DNA from 2 places in the Streptomyces sp. NPDC107562 genome. Region 2 is predicted to be linked to the other one. Evidence: riboswitches for the same ligand, from Rfam matches in the RefSeq annotation. Region 2 holds a riboswitch; the other holds the start of a gene.
The links. A riboswitch is a leader RNA that binds a small molecule or an ion and turns the genes downstream of it on or off. The one in region 2 is predicted to bind cobalamin.
Positions count from the first base shown of each region.

Region 1: another riboswitch for cobalamin. It lies ahead of ACZ7LV_RS24425 (ribonucleoside-diphosphate reductase subunit alpha); the one in region 2 lies ahead of ACZ7LV_RS18920 ((2Fe-2S) ferredoxin domain-containing protein).

Region 1 covers NZ_JBVKBE010000009.1:137,812-145,161, forward strand. The annotation lists gene ACZ7LV_RS24425 (ribonucleoside-diphosphate reductase subunit alpha) at 1-1,720, opposite strand, end outside; cobalamin riboswitch at 1,845-2,021, opposite strand; gene ACZ7LV_RS24430 (GNAT family N-acetyltransferase) at 2,038-2,544, opposite strand; gene mctP (monocarboxylate uptake permease MctP) at 2,664-4,274, opposite strand; gene ACZ7LV_RS24440 (DUF3311 domain-containing protein) at 4,271-4,534, opposite strand; gene ACZ7LV_RS24445 (YbdD/YjiX family protein) at 4,634-4,840, opposite strand; gene ACZ7LV_RS24450 (carbon starvation CstA family protein) at 4,806-6,950, opposite strand; gene ACZ7LV_RS24455 (GntR family transcriptional regulator) at 7,028-7,350, opposite strand, start outside.
Region 2 covers NZ_JBVKBE010000006.1:89,289-96,638, reverse strand. The annotation lists gene ACZ7LV_RS18940 (hypothetical protein) at 1-82, opposite strand, end outside; gene ACZ7LV_RS18935 (amidohydrolase) at 172-1,740, shown strand; gene ACZ7LV_RS18930 (DMT family protein) at 2,355-3,194, shown strand; gene ACZ7LV_RS18925 (Gfo/Idh/MocA family protein) at 3,345-4,790, shown strand; cobalamin riboswitch at 4,911-5,105, shown strand; gene ACZ7LV_RS18920 ((2Fe-2S) ferredoxin domain-containing protein) at 5,151-5,549, shown strand; gene ACZ7LV_RS18915 (ABC transporter substrate-binding protein) at 5,685-6,677, shown strand; gene ACZ7LV_RS18910 (FecCD family ABC transporter permease) at 6,674-7,350, shown strand, end outside.

The DNA of each region.
Region 1 (7,350 bases), on a different contig from region 2:
GGTGCAGCACGCCCCGGGCGGTGCGGGTCCGGTCCCAGGCGGGCAGCGGCCCGTTGCGTGCCGCGAGGTCGGCGGACGCCTCGTACGCGGCGAGCATGATGCGCTCGGCGATCCGGGTGGACAGCGCCTTCGCCTCGGGCGAGTCGAAGGGCACCCGCAGCTGGAAGAAGACGTCCTGCAGGCCCATCGCGCCGAGGCCGACCGGGCGCCACCGGGCGTTGGAGCGGCCCGCCTGCTCGGTCGGGTAGAAGTTGATGTCGACCACGCGGTCGAGGAAGGTCACGGCGGTGCGGACGGTGGCGTCCAGCCGCTCCCAGTCGATGCCGTCGCCCACGACGAACGCGCCCAGGTTGACCGAGCCCAGGTTGCACACGGCGGTCTCGCCGTCGTCCGTGACCTCCAGGATCTCCGTGCAGAGGTTCGAGGAGTGGACGACGTGGCCCGGCTCGGCGGTCTGGTTGGCGGTGCGGTTGGCGGCGTCCTTGAAGGTCATCCAGCCGTTGCCGGTCTGGGCGAGGGTGCGCATCATCCGGCCGTACAGCTCACGGGCGGGCAGGGTCTTCTTCGCCAGGCCCCGGCTCTCGGCCGCGCGGTACGCGGCCTCGAACTCCTCGCCCCACAGGTCGACCAGCTCGGGCACGTCCGACGGGGAGAACAGCGACCACGCGGCGTCCGCGTCGACCCGCCGCATGAACTCGTCCGGGATCCAGTGCGCGAGATTCAGGTTGTGCGTACGGCGGGCGTCCTCGCCGGTGTTGTCCCGCAGCTCCAGGAACTCCTCGATGTCGGAGTGCCAGGTCTCCAGGTAGACGGCGGCCGCGCCCTTGCGCCGGCCACCCTGGTTCACGGCGGCGACCGAGGCGTCCAGCGTCTTCAGGAACGGGACGATGCCGTTGGAGTGCCCGTTGGTGCCGCGGATCAGGGAGCCCCGGGAGCGGATCCGGGAGTACGACAGACCGATGCCGCCGGCGTGCTTGGAGAGCCGGGCGACCTGGTGGTAGCGCTCGTAGAGGGAGTCCAGCTCGTCCTTGGGGGAGTCCAGGAGGTAGCAGGACGACATCTGGGGGTGCCGGGTGCCGGAGTTGAAGAGGGTGGGGGAGGAGGGGAGGTAGTCGAGGCGGCTCATGAGCCCGTAGAGCGCGGCGACTTCGTCCACCGACCGGGTGGTGTCGTCCTCGGCGAGGCCGGCGGCGACGCGCAGCATGAAGTGCTGGGGCGTCTCGACGACCTTGCGGGTGATCGGGTGCCGGAGCAGGTAGCGGCTGTACAGGGTGCGCAGGCCGAAGTAGCCGAAGCGGTCGTCGGCGTCCCGGTCGACCAGGGCGTCCAGGCGGTCGGCGTGCAGGCGTGTGAACCCGGCCGTGCGGTCGGCGATGAGCCCTTCCCGGTGTCCCACCGCCACGGACTCCGTGAAGGACGTGACCCCCTGGGAGGCGGCCTCGGCGGCGATGGAGACGGTCAGCAGCCGCGCGGCGAGCCGGGAGTAGGCGGGGTCCTCGGAGATCAGTCCGGCGGCGGCCTCCGTGGCCAGCTCCCGCAGTTCGTTCTCGTCCGCCCGCGCGGAACGGCCGCGCAGCGCGGCGGCGGCGACCCGGCCGGGGTCGGCGTCGGGGAGGTCGGCGGTCAGCTCGGTGAGGGTCCGCAGCAACGCGGTCCCTGGTCCGTCGGTCTCCCCTTCCACGGTGGTCGCTGCGGCCGGTTCGGCTGGCGCGATGGTCACGTGGGGCTCTCCCTCGCTCGGCACGGGGGCCTCGCGAAGGGCAGGGGAGGGCACACGAGCGCAGGGGCGTTCGCGTCCACCGGCCCATTCCACGAGACCCGGACGTCAGGGCACCCGGGCCGGACGGCCGGGCGCACTGTCGGCAGGTCCTCGGACTGAACCGGCGTGCGCTCCCTTTTCGGGACGGACGCACGCGAGTACACCGTTGCGGGACAGTTCCGGATTCGCACCGGATTCCCCTGCGGCGACAGCGAGCATGAGCATACATCTGGTGCCGGGTGCCGACAGCACCCCCATATGTTGTGTCGCCGATGACTTCAGAGCGTCAACTGGTAGGTGAGAAGCGTGATGTCGTCCAGCTCCGGGAGGGGGTTCCAGTCCCGCTCGGGGGTGCGGGTGAAGCCCAGCCGTTCGTAGATGCGGTGGGCCGCGTGCATGGTCCGCTGGGTCGACAGGACGAGCCCGGCGCAGCCGTCGAGGGCGCGGGCGCGGTCGACGCAGGCGCGCACCAGGGCCTCGCCGACCCCGCGGCCGCGGGCCTCCCGGGCGACGGCGAGCATGCGGATCTCCGCCTCGTCGGGGGCGGCTATGTCGGCCATGGGGCCGCCGGAGGGGACGAACGTCACGCCGCCGAGGACGCGTTCGTGCGCGACGGCCACGAGCACCTGTGCGGCGGCCGCGCGCTTGGCGACGTCTCGCAGCTCGCCGAGGTAGCCGTCGCTCTCGCCGAAGTCGAGGAGTCCGTCCTGGAGGTAGGCCTGCGCGGTGATCTCACCGAGGGTGGCGTACTCGGCGGGGTGCGCGCGGCGGATGTCGATGTCCATGGCGGCAGTGTGTACGACGACGGGCCGCCGCATCATGCGATGTCGGCGGCCCGCTGCGGGTCGTTCAGTGGTCGCTCGCGCTCACGCGGCCACGCCGCGTGCCGGAACGGCCCCGCGCCTCAGTGGGCGGCACCCGCGGTCGCCGGGGGAAGCTCCACCTGGACTCCCGGGTCGCCGGCGTCCGCCGTGTAGTCGCCGGGCTTGGTCTCGTCGACGCCCTCGGGAGCCTTCACGGCCTTCAGGACGAAGGTGAGGACCACCGTGACCACCAGGTTGAGGACGAACGCCGTGAGGCCGATGTAGCCGATCTCACCGATGCCGGGGATCTCCGCCGAGGAGCCGCCGAAGTGCTTCTGCGTCGGGGAGGCGACACCGTAGGCCGCGACCGTGCCGTAGGTCATGCCGACCGCCCAGCCGGCCAGCAGCGCCCAGCGGTGGAACCAGCGGGTGAACAGACCGCCGACCAGGGCGGGCATGGTCTGGAGGATCCAGATGCCGCCCAGCAGCTGGAAGTTGATCGCGACCGTCTTGTCCATCCCGAGGACGAAGACGAGGGCGCCGACCTTCACCAGCAGGGACACCAGCTTGGAGACCTTGGTCTCCTGCGCGGGGGTGGCGTCCGGCTTGAGGAAGTCCTTGTAGATGTTGCGGGTGAAGAGGTTGGCCGCCGCGATCGACATGATGGCCGCCGGGACCAGCGCGCCGATGCCGATCGCCGCGAACGCGACGCCGGTGAACCAGTCCGGGAACATGTTCTCGAACAGCTGGGGGATCGCCAGCTGGCCGTTCTCCACCTTGACGCCGGCCGCGATCGCCATGAAGCCGAGCAGACCCAGCAGGCCCAGCATCAGCGAGTACAGCGGCAGGATCGTGGAGTTGCGGCGGATCACGTCCCTGCTGCGGCTGGACAGCACGGCCGTCACGCTGTGCGGGTACATGAACAGGGCGAGCGCCGAGCCCAGTGCCAGCGTGGCGTACGTCCACTGCGAGGCGGCGTTCGGCACCAGCCCGCCCGCACCGGCCTCCGTGTACTTGTCGTTCGCGGCGGCGAAGATGTCGTCGAAGCCGCCCAGCTTGATCGGGATGTAGATGATGGCGACGGCGATCACGATGTAGATCAGCGCGTCCTTGACGAACGCGATCAGGGCCGGCGCCCGCAGACCCGAGGAGTACGTGTACGCGGCCAGCACTCCGAAGGCGATCAGCAGCGGCAGGTCCTTGATGAACCAGTTGGTGTCCTCGCCGCCGCCGATGCCCATCACGTCCAGCACGGCCTGGATGCCGACCAGCTGGAGCGCGATGTACGGCATGGTCGCGAGGATGCCGGTGACCGCGACGGCGAGGGACAGGCCCTTGGAGCCGAAGCGGCCGCGGACGAAGTCCGAGGTGGTGACGTAGCCGTGCTTGTGGGAGACCGACCACAGTCGCGGCAGGAAGACGAACATCATCGGGTAGATGAGGATCGTGTACGGCACCGCGAAGAAGCCGGCCGCGCCCGCCGCGTAGATCGCCGCCGGTACGGCGACGAAGGTGTACGCCGTGTAGAGGTCGCCGCCGAGCAGGAACCAGGTGATCCAGGTCCCGAAGGACCGGCCGCCGAGGCCCCACTCGTCGAGGCTGTGCTCGTTCTCGGCCTTGCGCCAGCGCGCGGCCAGGAAGCCCATCACCGTGACGGCGACGAAGAAGAGGATGAACACGGCGAGTGCGACGCCGTTCACACCGTCCTTCATGCTCCGGCACCCCCCTGCGTCTTGCGGGCGCGCTGGTCACGCTGCCACAGCCAGTAGGCGGTCATGGTGAGGGCGGTGGAGATCACGACCCAGGCCATCTGGTACCAGTAGAAGAACGGGATGCCGATGAAGGTCGGGTCCGTCTTCGCGTACGAGCCCACCCAGAGCATGGCCACGAACGGTGCTATCAGGCAGAGGGCGATGACGACGCGCACAGGCGTCACCACCGGCCCTCTGTTCACTTCTGAGGCTTCTGACATCGGACGGCTCCGTCCCCTCGCTGATCACCTGGTGCAACGCGCAGGCAATCTAGGTCACGGTGTCCCGCTACCGGAAGCCCCTGTTCAGATACCGGTTACTCAGCAGCAGCGGAATCCTTGCCGCGGGTCTGTTTCCTGCCGGTCCGTCCGCATCCGCTCGAACTCCCGCCGGGTGGGCACCTCCGCCTCCGGGTGGCCCTTACGGACATGCGCGACATAGCGGTCGTAGGCCGACTCGTCCGTCAGCTCACGGACGTACCAGCGCACCCCGCTAGTCACTCGGCGCAGCAGTGCCGACGCTCGCACGGCGCTCCTCCTCCCGCTCCTCGGGCGTGGCGATCAGTCCGGCGGGCGCGACGATCTTCGACGCTACGTACGGCGCCTCGCTGAGGGTGGTGAGCGCGGGCCGGCGGACGTGCCGGACGCAGATCCGCGCCGCGTCCACGAGGACCGCCACGATCAGCAGGGCGAGGACGGCCGACAGGACGCCGTCCACCGTGGAGTTGGTGACGACGGTGTGCATGTCGTCCATGGACTTGGCCGGCGGCAGGATCTCGCCCCGGTCGATGGCGTCCTGGAAGACCTGGCGCTGCTGGAAGAAGCCGACCCTGGGGTCGCTGGAGAAGACCTTCTGCCAGCTGGCCGTCAGGGTCACGACCGCGTCCCACAGGAGCGGGACACCGGTGATCCAGGCCCATTTGAGGCGGCCCGACTTCACCAGCAGCGTCGTGCAGACGGCGAGCGCCACCGCCGCCAGCAGCTGGTTGGAGATACCGAAGATCGGGAACAGCTGGTTGATGCCGCCGAGGGGCTCGTGGACGCCCACCCACAGGAAGTAGCCCCACAGCCCGCAGACGATCGCGCTGGTGATCACCAGGCCCGGCTTCCAGCTGACGTTCCGGAAAGGCCGGTACACGTTGCCGAGGGTGTCCTGGAGCATGAACCGGCCGACGCGCGTGCCCGCGTCCAGCGCGGTCAGGATGAACAGCGCCTCGAACATGATCGCGAAGTGGTACCAGAAGGCCTTGAGGCCCCCGCCGGTCACCTGGGAGAAGATCTCCGAGACGCCGACCGCCAGCGTGGGCGCACCGCCGGTGCGCGACAGCAGCGTCGACTCCTCGACGCTCCTCGCCGCCGCGGCGAGCTCCTCGGGGGAGATCTGGTAGCCCCAGCCGCCCACCACCTGCGAGGCCTGCTCCACGCTGGTGCCGATGACACCGGCCGGCGCGTTCATCGCGAAGTACAGCCCCGGGTCGATCACGCTGGCCGCGATCAGTGCCATGACGGCGACCGACGACTCCATCAGCATGGAGCCGTAGCCGATCATCCGGACCTGCGTCTCCTTCTGGATCATCTTCGGCGTCGTGCCCGACGAGATCAGCGCGTGGAATCCGGACAGGGCACCGCAGGCGATCGTGATGAACACGAACGGGAAGAGGGAGCCCGCGAAGACCGGCCCGTCGCCGCGGGAGGCGAAGTCGGTGACCGGGTCCATCCGCAGCGTCGGCAGCGCGATCACGACGCCGAGGGCGAGCAGCACTATCGTGCCGATCTTCATGAAGGTGGAGAGGTAGTCGCGGGGTGCGAGGAGCATCCACACCGGCAGGATCGACGCGATGAAGCCGTACGCCACCAGCCAGACGACCAGGGTCGAGGGGGCGAGGGTGAAGGTCTCCGCCCAGGACGACTCGGCCACCCAGCGGCCGGAGACCAGGGCGAACAGCAGCAGGCCCACGCCGATGAGGGACACCTCGGCGACCCGTCCGGGCCGCAGGACGCGCAGGTAGAAGCCCATCAGCAGCGCGATCGGGATGGTCATCGCGATGGAGAAGGTGCCCCAGGGGGAGGCCGCCAGGGCGTTGACGACGACCAGGGCCAGCACACCGAGCAGGATGATCATGATGGCGAACGCGGCGAGCAGCGCGGCCGCGCCGCCGAACGGGCCGATCTCCTCCCGCGCCATCTGGCCGAGCGAGCGGCCGTCCCGGCGGGTGGAGAAGAACAGCACCACCATGTCCTGGACCGCGCCCGCGAAGATGACGCCGGCGACGATCCAGATCGTGCCGGGCAGGTAGCCCATCTGCGCCGCGAGCACGGGGCCGACCAGGGGGCCGGCGCCGGCGATCGCGGCGAAGTGGTGGCCGAGCAGGACACGGCGGTCGGTGGGGTGGTAGTCGATGCCGTTGTCGAGGCGCTCCGCCGGGGTGGCACGGGTCCTGTCGACCTTGAGGACCTTGTGCGCGACGAACTTCGCGTAGAAGCGGTAGGCGATGGCGTACGAGCCGAGGGCCGCCGCGACCATCCAGGCGGCGGAGACCTCCTCGCCGCGGGAGAGCGCGAGCACGGTCCAGCCGACGGCGCCGACGAGGGCGACGAGGCTCCAGATGACGATGGTTCGGGCGTTCGCTGTGCGCACGGGTCGTCCTCCCGTCGTATGCGTTACGGGAGGACGGTAGGGCAGGCGATGTGACCTGCGCTACACCGCGAACACGTTTACGCCGTGGGGCGCTTGAGGCGTGCCACGAACTTGTAGCGGTCGCCGCGGTACACCGAGCGCACCCACTCCACCGGCTTGCCCTCCCGGTCCAGCGAGTGCCGGGACAGCATGAGCATCGGCAGGCCGACGTCCGTGCCGAGGAGCCCGGCCTCCCTCGGGGTGGCCAGCGAGGTCTCGATGGTCTCCTCGGCCTCGGCCAGATGGACGTCGTAGACCTCGGCGAGCGCGGTGTAGAGGGAGGTGTACTTGACCAGGCTGCGGCGCAGGGCCGGGAAGCGCTTGGCGCTCAGGTGGGTGGTCTCGATCGCCATCGGCTCGG
Region 2 (7,350 bases):
TACCTTGTTGCGCGTCGATACGCGCGAGCACACCATCGGCCCAGGCCGCCAACTCGCGGTCGGGGCCCAGTGGTTCCTCCACCGGTAACCCCCTTAGGTTAGCCTTACCTAAACACATGTACGGGCTGTGTGCCAGCAGTTTCGCCTGGGAGAACCGAAAAGGAGTCGTCCTTGCTCTCGTCGAGGATCACCAACGCCCGCGTCATCACGATGGATCCGCACCGCCCGGTCGCCCGCGAACTGGGCATCTGGCGCGGTCGCGTCGTCGGCCTCGACGAGGACGTGGCGGGGCTGCCGGCGCGGCGCACCCACGACCTCGGGGGCGCCGTGGTGCTGCCGGGCTTCATCGACAGCCATGTCCATCTCGCCTGGACCGGGTTGAAGGCGGCGGTCCCCGGCGTGGCGCCGAGCACCCGGGCCGACGACGTGCTCCGGGTCGTCGCCGACGCGGTCGCCCAGGCGCCGGCCGGGGCCTGGCTGGACTTCGGCGGCTACGACCAGCGCACCCTCGACCGCCCGTTGACGGCCGCCGACCTCGATGCCGTCAGCGCCGGCCGCAAGGTGTACCTGGGCCATCTCTCCGGTCACGCGTGCCTCGTCAACACGGCGATCCTCGACGGACTGCCCGCCGAGGCGGTCAGCCCTGACGGCTTCCTCGTCGAGGGCGCCATGGGAGCCGCCCTGCGCACCCGGCCGCCGCACTCCCTGGACGAACTCGCCGAGGCGATCGAGCGCGCGGCCCGCGTATGCCGCTCCGAAGGCGTGACCGCCTGCGCGGAAGCGGGTGTCGGAGCCCGGCTGTTCCGCCACAGCCCGGTGGAGGCGGCCGCCTACCAGCTCGCCCACGAGAGGGGCCGCCTGCCCGTACGCGTACAGCTCATGGTGGCCGCCGACGCCCTCGACGCCGTACGCGCCGCCCCCGAGGACGCCACGACCCACGCCCTCACCCTCGGTCTGCGCACCGGCTTCGGCGACGGCGCGCTCTCCCTGGGAGCCCTGAAGATCTTCACCGACGGCGGGATGATGGCCCGTACGGCGGCCCTGACGAGCCCCTACCTGGGGACCGACACCTCCGGGCAACTCCAGGCCTCGCCACAGGAGTTGGAGGAGACCGTCGTCGCAGGGCACCGCGCCGGCTGGCAGTTGGCGATCCACGCCATCGGGGACCGCGCGGTCGACGTCGCCCTGGACGCCCTGGAGCGGGCGCAGCGCCTGCTGCCGCGCCCCGAGGCACGCCACCGCATCGAGCACGCGGGCCTGGTCCGCCCGGACCAGCTGCCCCGGCTCGCGGCGCTCGGGGTCACCGTCGTCGTCCAGCCGAACTTCCTGCGCTACTACGGGGACGACTACGCCACGGTCATGGGGGAGGACAGGGCCGGCTGGCTCTACCGCGGCCGGGGCTTCCTCGACCATGGCGTCCGGGTGGCGGGAAGCTCGGACCGGCCGGTCGCCGACGGCGCGCCGCTGCGGGCCGTCCAGTTCATGGTCGAACGGGCCTCGGAGTCGGGCCGCGCCATCGGCCCCGAGGAGTCGCTCACCGTGGACGAGGCACTGCGGGCCTACACCGTGGACGCCGCCCACGCCTGCCACTGGGAGTCCGACGCGGGGAGCATCGCCCCGGGCAAGCGTGCCGACCTCGTCGTCCTCGGCGACGACCCGTACCGGGTGGAGTCCTCCCGGATCGCGGACATCGAGGTACTGGGAACGTTCCTGGAGGGCGAGACCGAGAACGCCTTCTGAGCGACGGGGCCCACCGCAGCCGCCGCACCTGGCGACGCCGGCGTCCACCACGGCGGCCCCCTCCCGTGCCGGGATCCGGGGCCGGATGCGACGGCGGTGGCGCGGCGCGGCTGCGGGTGCCGGAGCGTCTGCGGCGGCTCGCCCTTGCTGAGGTGTCGGTTTCCGCCACGACGGCCCGGTCCCGTGCCGGGGTCCGCCACGGCGGCCCGGCCCCGTCGTGCGGGGTCCGCTGCGGCAGCCTGGCGGCCGTGCCGTGGGTGTCGGAGCGTACTGCGGCGGCGCGCCCTTGCTGGGGGTGCCGGAGTGCGCCGCGGCAGGCACTCGGTGCGGTGCGGTGCGGGGTTCGGTGCGGGTCTGTTGCGGCGGCGCTGTCCTGCCGTAGTGCCGGGGATCGGCGTGGCGGTGCGGCACTCGCTGCGGTGGCTCGGCCGAGCCGTGCCGGGTCGTTGTAGCGGCCTGGCCTCGGTGTGGGTGCCGGGTCTGCCGAGGTGGCGTGGTCCCGGCGTGCAGGTGGCGCGGACGCGCCGTAGGTGTGGGGGCCGGACCCGGTGGGGGCGACACCACGGGGGGTTGCCCTCCGAGGTCACGCGCGCTCGGCGCATTAGCCTGCGGTCATGGGACTCGGGCTGCTGTTCGCGCTGTGCGCCGCCCTCTTCATGGGAACGGCGACCGTGTTCCAGGCGCTCGGTGCGCGCAGGGTGGCCGGTGGGGGCGCCGGCGCGGCCGTGCGGGCCACCTGGCAGTGGCCGTTCATCGTCGGGGTCGCCCTCGACACCCTGGGCTTCGGCGCCGAACTGGTCTCCCTTCGCTCGGTCCCGCTCTTCCTCGTCGAGGCGGCGGTCGCCGGGGCGCTGGCCGTGACGGCGATCGTCTCGGCGTTCGTGCTGCGGATCCGCCTGCGACGGGTGGAGTGGGCCGCGGTCGTCGCGGTGTGCGGCGGGCTCGCGGTGATGGCGATCGCGGCAGGCCGGGAGACCGGCGGGGACGGCGACATGAGGATGCGGCTCGCGATCCTGGTGGGCTCGGTGGGGCTGGCCCTGGTGAGCTGGGCGCTGACCCCGCGTCTGCGGAACGTGCGCCACCGCGCGGCCGTCCTCGGGGGCCTCGCCGGGATCAGCTTTGGCGTGACGGCGGTCGGGGCCCGGCTGATGCCGGAACTGTCGCTGCCCGGCCTGCTCGCCGACCCGTCGGTGTACGCCGTGGTCCTCTCCGGCATCACCGGCTATCTGCTCCTGATCGAAGCCCTCCAGTCCGGCTCGGTCACCTCCGCCACGGCGGCGATGGTCATCGGGGAGACCGTCTGGCCCGCCCTGTTCGGCATCGTCTGGCTGGGCGACACCACCCGCCACGGCCTCGCACCGCTGGCCGTCGCCGGTTTCGCCGCCTCCATCGCGGGCGCCCTCGCCCTGGCCCGCTTCGGCGAGGCGGAGCAGCAGGCCTCGCCGCAGGCCTGATCGGCTCCACCCTCACCCCCGTGACCGCTGGATGCTCATTTCTGCTCGCAACAGCCTCTCTTCGAGCACCTATTGACACTCCGTCGTCCGCTCGCCAAAGTCGTTCGGCAACAAGAGCTGTCGGCCACCCACAAGGGAGCGTTCAGCGTCATGCATGAAATCCCTGCTGTCTCACGCCGTACTCTCATGGGCGGGGCCCTGGCCTCCGGCGCCGTCGTCGCGGGGCTCGGCACCACGGCCGCCGCCGCGCCGGGCGCCGCCCCCGCCACTTCTGCCACCGACGCCCCTCCGGTGCGGCGGCACGGCCAGAAGTCGATGGTCAACGTCCCCTTCGACCCGTACCGCACGGTCCGCGTCGCCCTGATCGGCCTCGGCAACCGGGGCAACGGCATGGCCTCGGGATGGGCCGCCGTCCCCGGGTGCACGGTGACCGCCGTGTGCGACATCCGCCCCGAGCGCGCCCGACGAACCGCCGACAAACTGGTCGCCGAGGGACGGCCCCGCCCCGCCGAGTACGGCGGCTCCGCCGACGCCTACGCCCGCATGCTGCGCCGTGAGGACATCGACCTCGTCTACGTCGCCACCCCGTGGGAGTTCCACTACGAGCAGGGCCGCGCCGCCCTGCTGTCCGGCAGGCACGCCATCGTCGAACTGCCCGTCGCCACCGAACTGCGCGAGCTGTGGGACCTCGTCGACACCAGCGAGCGGACCCGGCGGCACCTGTTCCTGTCCGAGAACTGCAGCTACGGCCGCAACGAGCTGGCGATGCTCAAGATGGCCCACGACGGCCTCTTCGGCGACGTCACCAACGGCCACGGCGGCTATCTGCACGACCTGCGCGAGCTGCTCTTCTCCGACACGTACTACACCGACTCCTGGCGGCGGCTGTGGCACACCCGCAGCACCGCGTCCTTCTACGCCATGCACGGACTCGCCCCGATCGCCGCCGCGATGGACATCAACCGCGGCGACCGCTTCACGACGTTGCGCGCCACCGCCACCGAGCCCAAGGGCCTCGCCGACTACCGCGCCCGCTTCGTGCCGCGTTCCCACCCGAGCTGGAAGGAGACCTACATCAACGGTGACCTGGTCACCTGCCTGATCGACACCGCGCAGGGCCGGGTCGTCCGCGCTGAGCACGAGGTCAGCTCGCCGCGCCCGTACAGCCGTATCAACTCGCTGGCCGGCAGCCGCGGCATCTTCGAGGACTACGCCGGAGTCACCTCCGCCGGCGGCGGCCGCATCTACGTGGAGCCCGATCACAGCGGCCACACCTGGCGGTCGTTCGACGCGTACCTCAAGGAGTTCGACCACTGGCTCTGGCAGAAGATCGGTGACGACGCCGCCAACAACGGCGGGCACGGCGGCATGGACTACGTCCTGCAGTGGCGCACCGTCCAGCAGATGCGCGCCGGACTCGTCCCCGACATGGACGTGTACGACGCCGCCGCCTGGTGCTCCCCGGTGCCGCTCAGCGTCAAGTCCCTCGCGGCGGGCGGCCGTCCGGTCGCCGTCCCCGACTTCACGCGCGGTTCCTGGGTCAACCGCCGCGCGGGCCTCGACTCACGACCCAGCGAGATGCCGCCGGTCAGCTGACCCCGGCTCCCCCCAACAGCGCGCAACGCGCCGCCCGGTCGATGCGACGGGGCGGCGCGTTGCGCATGCCGCCCGCCGGTCGTGTGCACCACCTCACCCTGCCCGGCGCCGCCGCCGGCGTATGAGATGACTGGCCCGTCTGACATGATGTCCCGCGAAAAGGCGACGGCGGAACGAGGAAGCCGGTGTGAATCCGGCGCGGTCCCGCCACTGTGATCGGCGAGCGGATCCCGAACGAACCACTGCCCGGATGCGGGTGGGAAGGCCGGGACGAGCACTGACCCGAGAGCCAGGAGACTCACGCGGTCGCCTCCTCGACGTGACCGGGGCGGATTTCCCCGGGGAGGAGGGTATGTCGTGATGCCTGTCGAGACGTCACCGGACGGGTCGGTGCCGTGCCGGGTCGTCGTGTGCCGTGACTGCTGCTGCGGCAGCCCCAAGGTGACCGGGGTGGACCACGCGGCGCAGACCGCGCGGCTCGCCGAGGACGCCCCCGTCCTCGTCACCGACTGCCTCGACGTGTGCGACCAGGCGAACGTGGTCGTCGTGCGGCCCTCGTCCGAGGGGCGCGCCGCCGGTGGCCGGCCGGTCTGGTTCGGCCTGGTCAACGACCCGGCCGCGACGGAGGACGTCGCCGCCTGGGTGCGCGCGGGGGGCCCCGGCCTCGTGGCACTGCCGGACATCCTGGAGCTCCACGTCTTCACGCCGCCCGGGCCCGCCCGGTCCGGGGCGACGCCGGCTCCCGGCCCGGCGGCCTGACCGCCCGCGCCCACCCCTCACTCCGGCTGCACCGTTCGCGGTCGTCCGTCCGCCGTTCCCGGCCCCTTTCCGGACCTGGTCCGCCGTCCTGCCTGTTCCGTGTTCCACGTTCCCCCTCCGGTGAGAGGACCCTCCATGATGGGCAAGCGCCCGCTGTCCCTGCTGTCGGCCACCGCCGCCGCGGCCCTGCTGATGTCCGGCTGCGGTGGCGGCGCCACCAAGGACGACGCCGCCCCGGCGAGCACCGTGGCCAAGGGCTTCCCGGTCACGCTGTCCAACTGCGGGGTGGAGACGACGTATCAACGGCCCCCGCGGCGGGCCGTGTCGCTGAACCAGCACGCCACCGAGGTCATGCTGGCGCTCGGTCTGGAGAAGTCGATGGTGGGCACGGCCTACCTCGACGACAGGATCCTCCCCGAGTACCAGGACGCCTACGACGGCATCGAGGTCGTCGCGGAGGAGTACCCCTCGTTCGAGACGCTGCTGGCCGCCGAACCCGACTTCGCCTACGGCGGGTTCGCCAGCACCTTCGACGAGAAGGAGGGCCGCAGCCGTGACGCCTTGTCCAAGGCGGGCATCAACTCCTACCTGAACGTGGAGGAATGCCCGTCCGGACCCGTCACCATGACCACGATGGACCAGGAGATCCGCAACGTGGCCAGGATCTTCGGGGTGCCGGACCGCGCGGAGGCGGAGCTGAAGAAGCTCCACACCACCCTGGACACGGTCGAGGACGAACTCGCCGGAGTCACCCCGGTCGAGCTCTTCGTCTACGACAGCGGCGACAAGACCGCCTTCACCGCGGGCGGCGCCGGCATCGGCAACGAGATGATCGAACGCGCGGGCGGGGTGAACGTCTTCGCCGACCTCGACAAGGCGTTCGGCGACGTGTCGTTCGAGCAGGTCGCCGAGCGGGCGCCCGAGGTCGTCGTGATCTACGACTACGGCGATCAGCCGGTCGCGGACAAGAAGGAGTTCCTGCTGGCCAACCCGGCGCTGAAGGACGTACCCGCCATCAGGAACAAGCGGTTCGCGGTACTGCCGCTGTCGTCCACCGTGCTCGGCGTGCGGGTGCCGGCCGGCGTGGACTCCCTGGCCCGCCAGCTCCACCCGGACCGCTTCGAGTGAGCGGCGCGACGACCGAGACCGACGCCACGGGCGGTAGCGCGCAGGCCGGCACGCGAAGGCCCCTCGGGGCGGACCCCGTCCGGCGCGGCGCCAGGCTTCCCTACCCCCTCGTCCTGGTGCTGCTGGCCGCGCTGGTGGTGCTCGCGGCCACCTTCGGGATCGCCGCCGGATCCGTCGGCGTCCCGGCCGACCAGGTCTGGGGCATCCTGCTCAACCGGGTGCATCCCGCCCTGGCCGACCCCACCTGGACCCCGGTCCGCGAGACGATCGTCGTCGACGTGCGGCTGCCCAGGGTCCTGCTCGCCGGCGTCGTGGGCGCGGGCCTCGCGGTGTGCGGCACGGCGCTCCAGGCGCTGGTGCGCAACCCGCTCGCCGACCCGATGCTGCTCGGTGTCTCGTCGGGCGCCTCCGTCGGCGCGGTGCTGGTCGTGGTCTTCCACCTCACCCTGTTCGGCGTGTTCTCGCTGCCGGTCGCCGCGTTCCTCGGCGCGCTGGCCGCACTCGTCGCCGTCTACTTCCTGGCCCGGTCCGGCGGGCGGATGACGACCGTGCGGCTGGTGCTGGCGGGCGTGGCGACAGCAGAGGTCCTCTCCGCGCTCGCCAGTTTCCTGGTGGTGACCTCCAGCGATCCGCACAAGACGCAGTCGGCGCTGCGCTGGATGCTCGGCGGTCT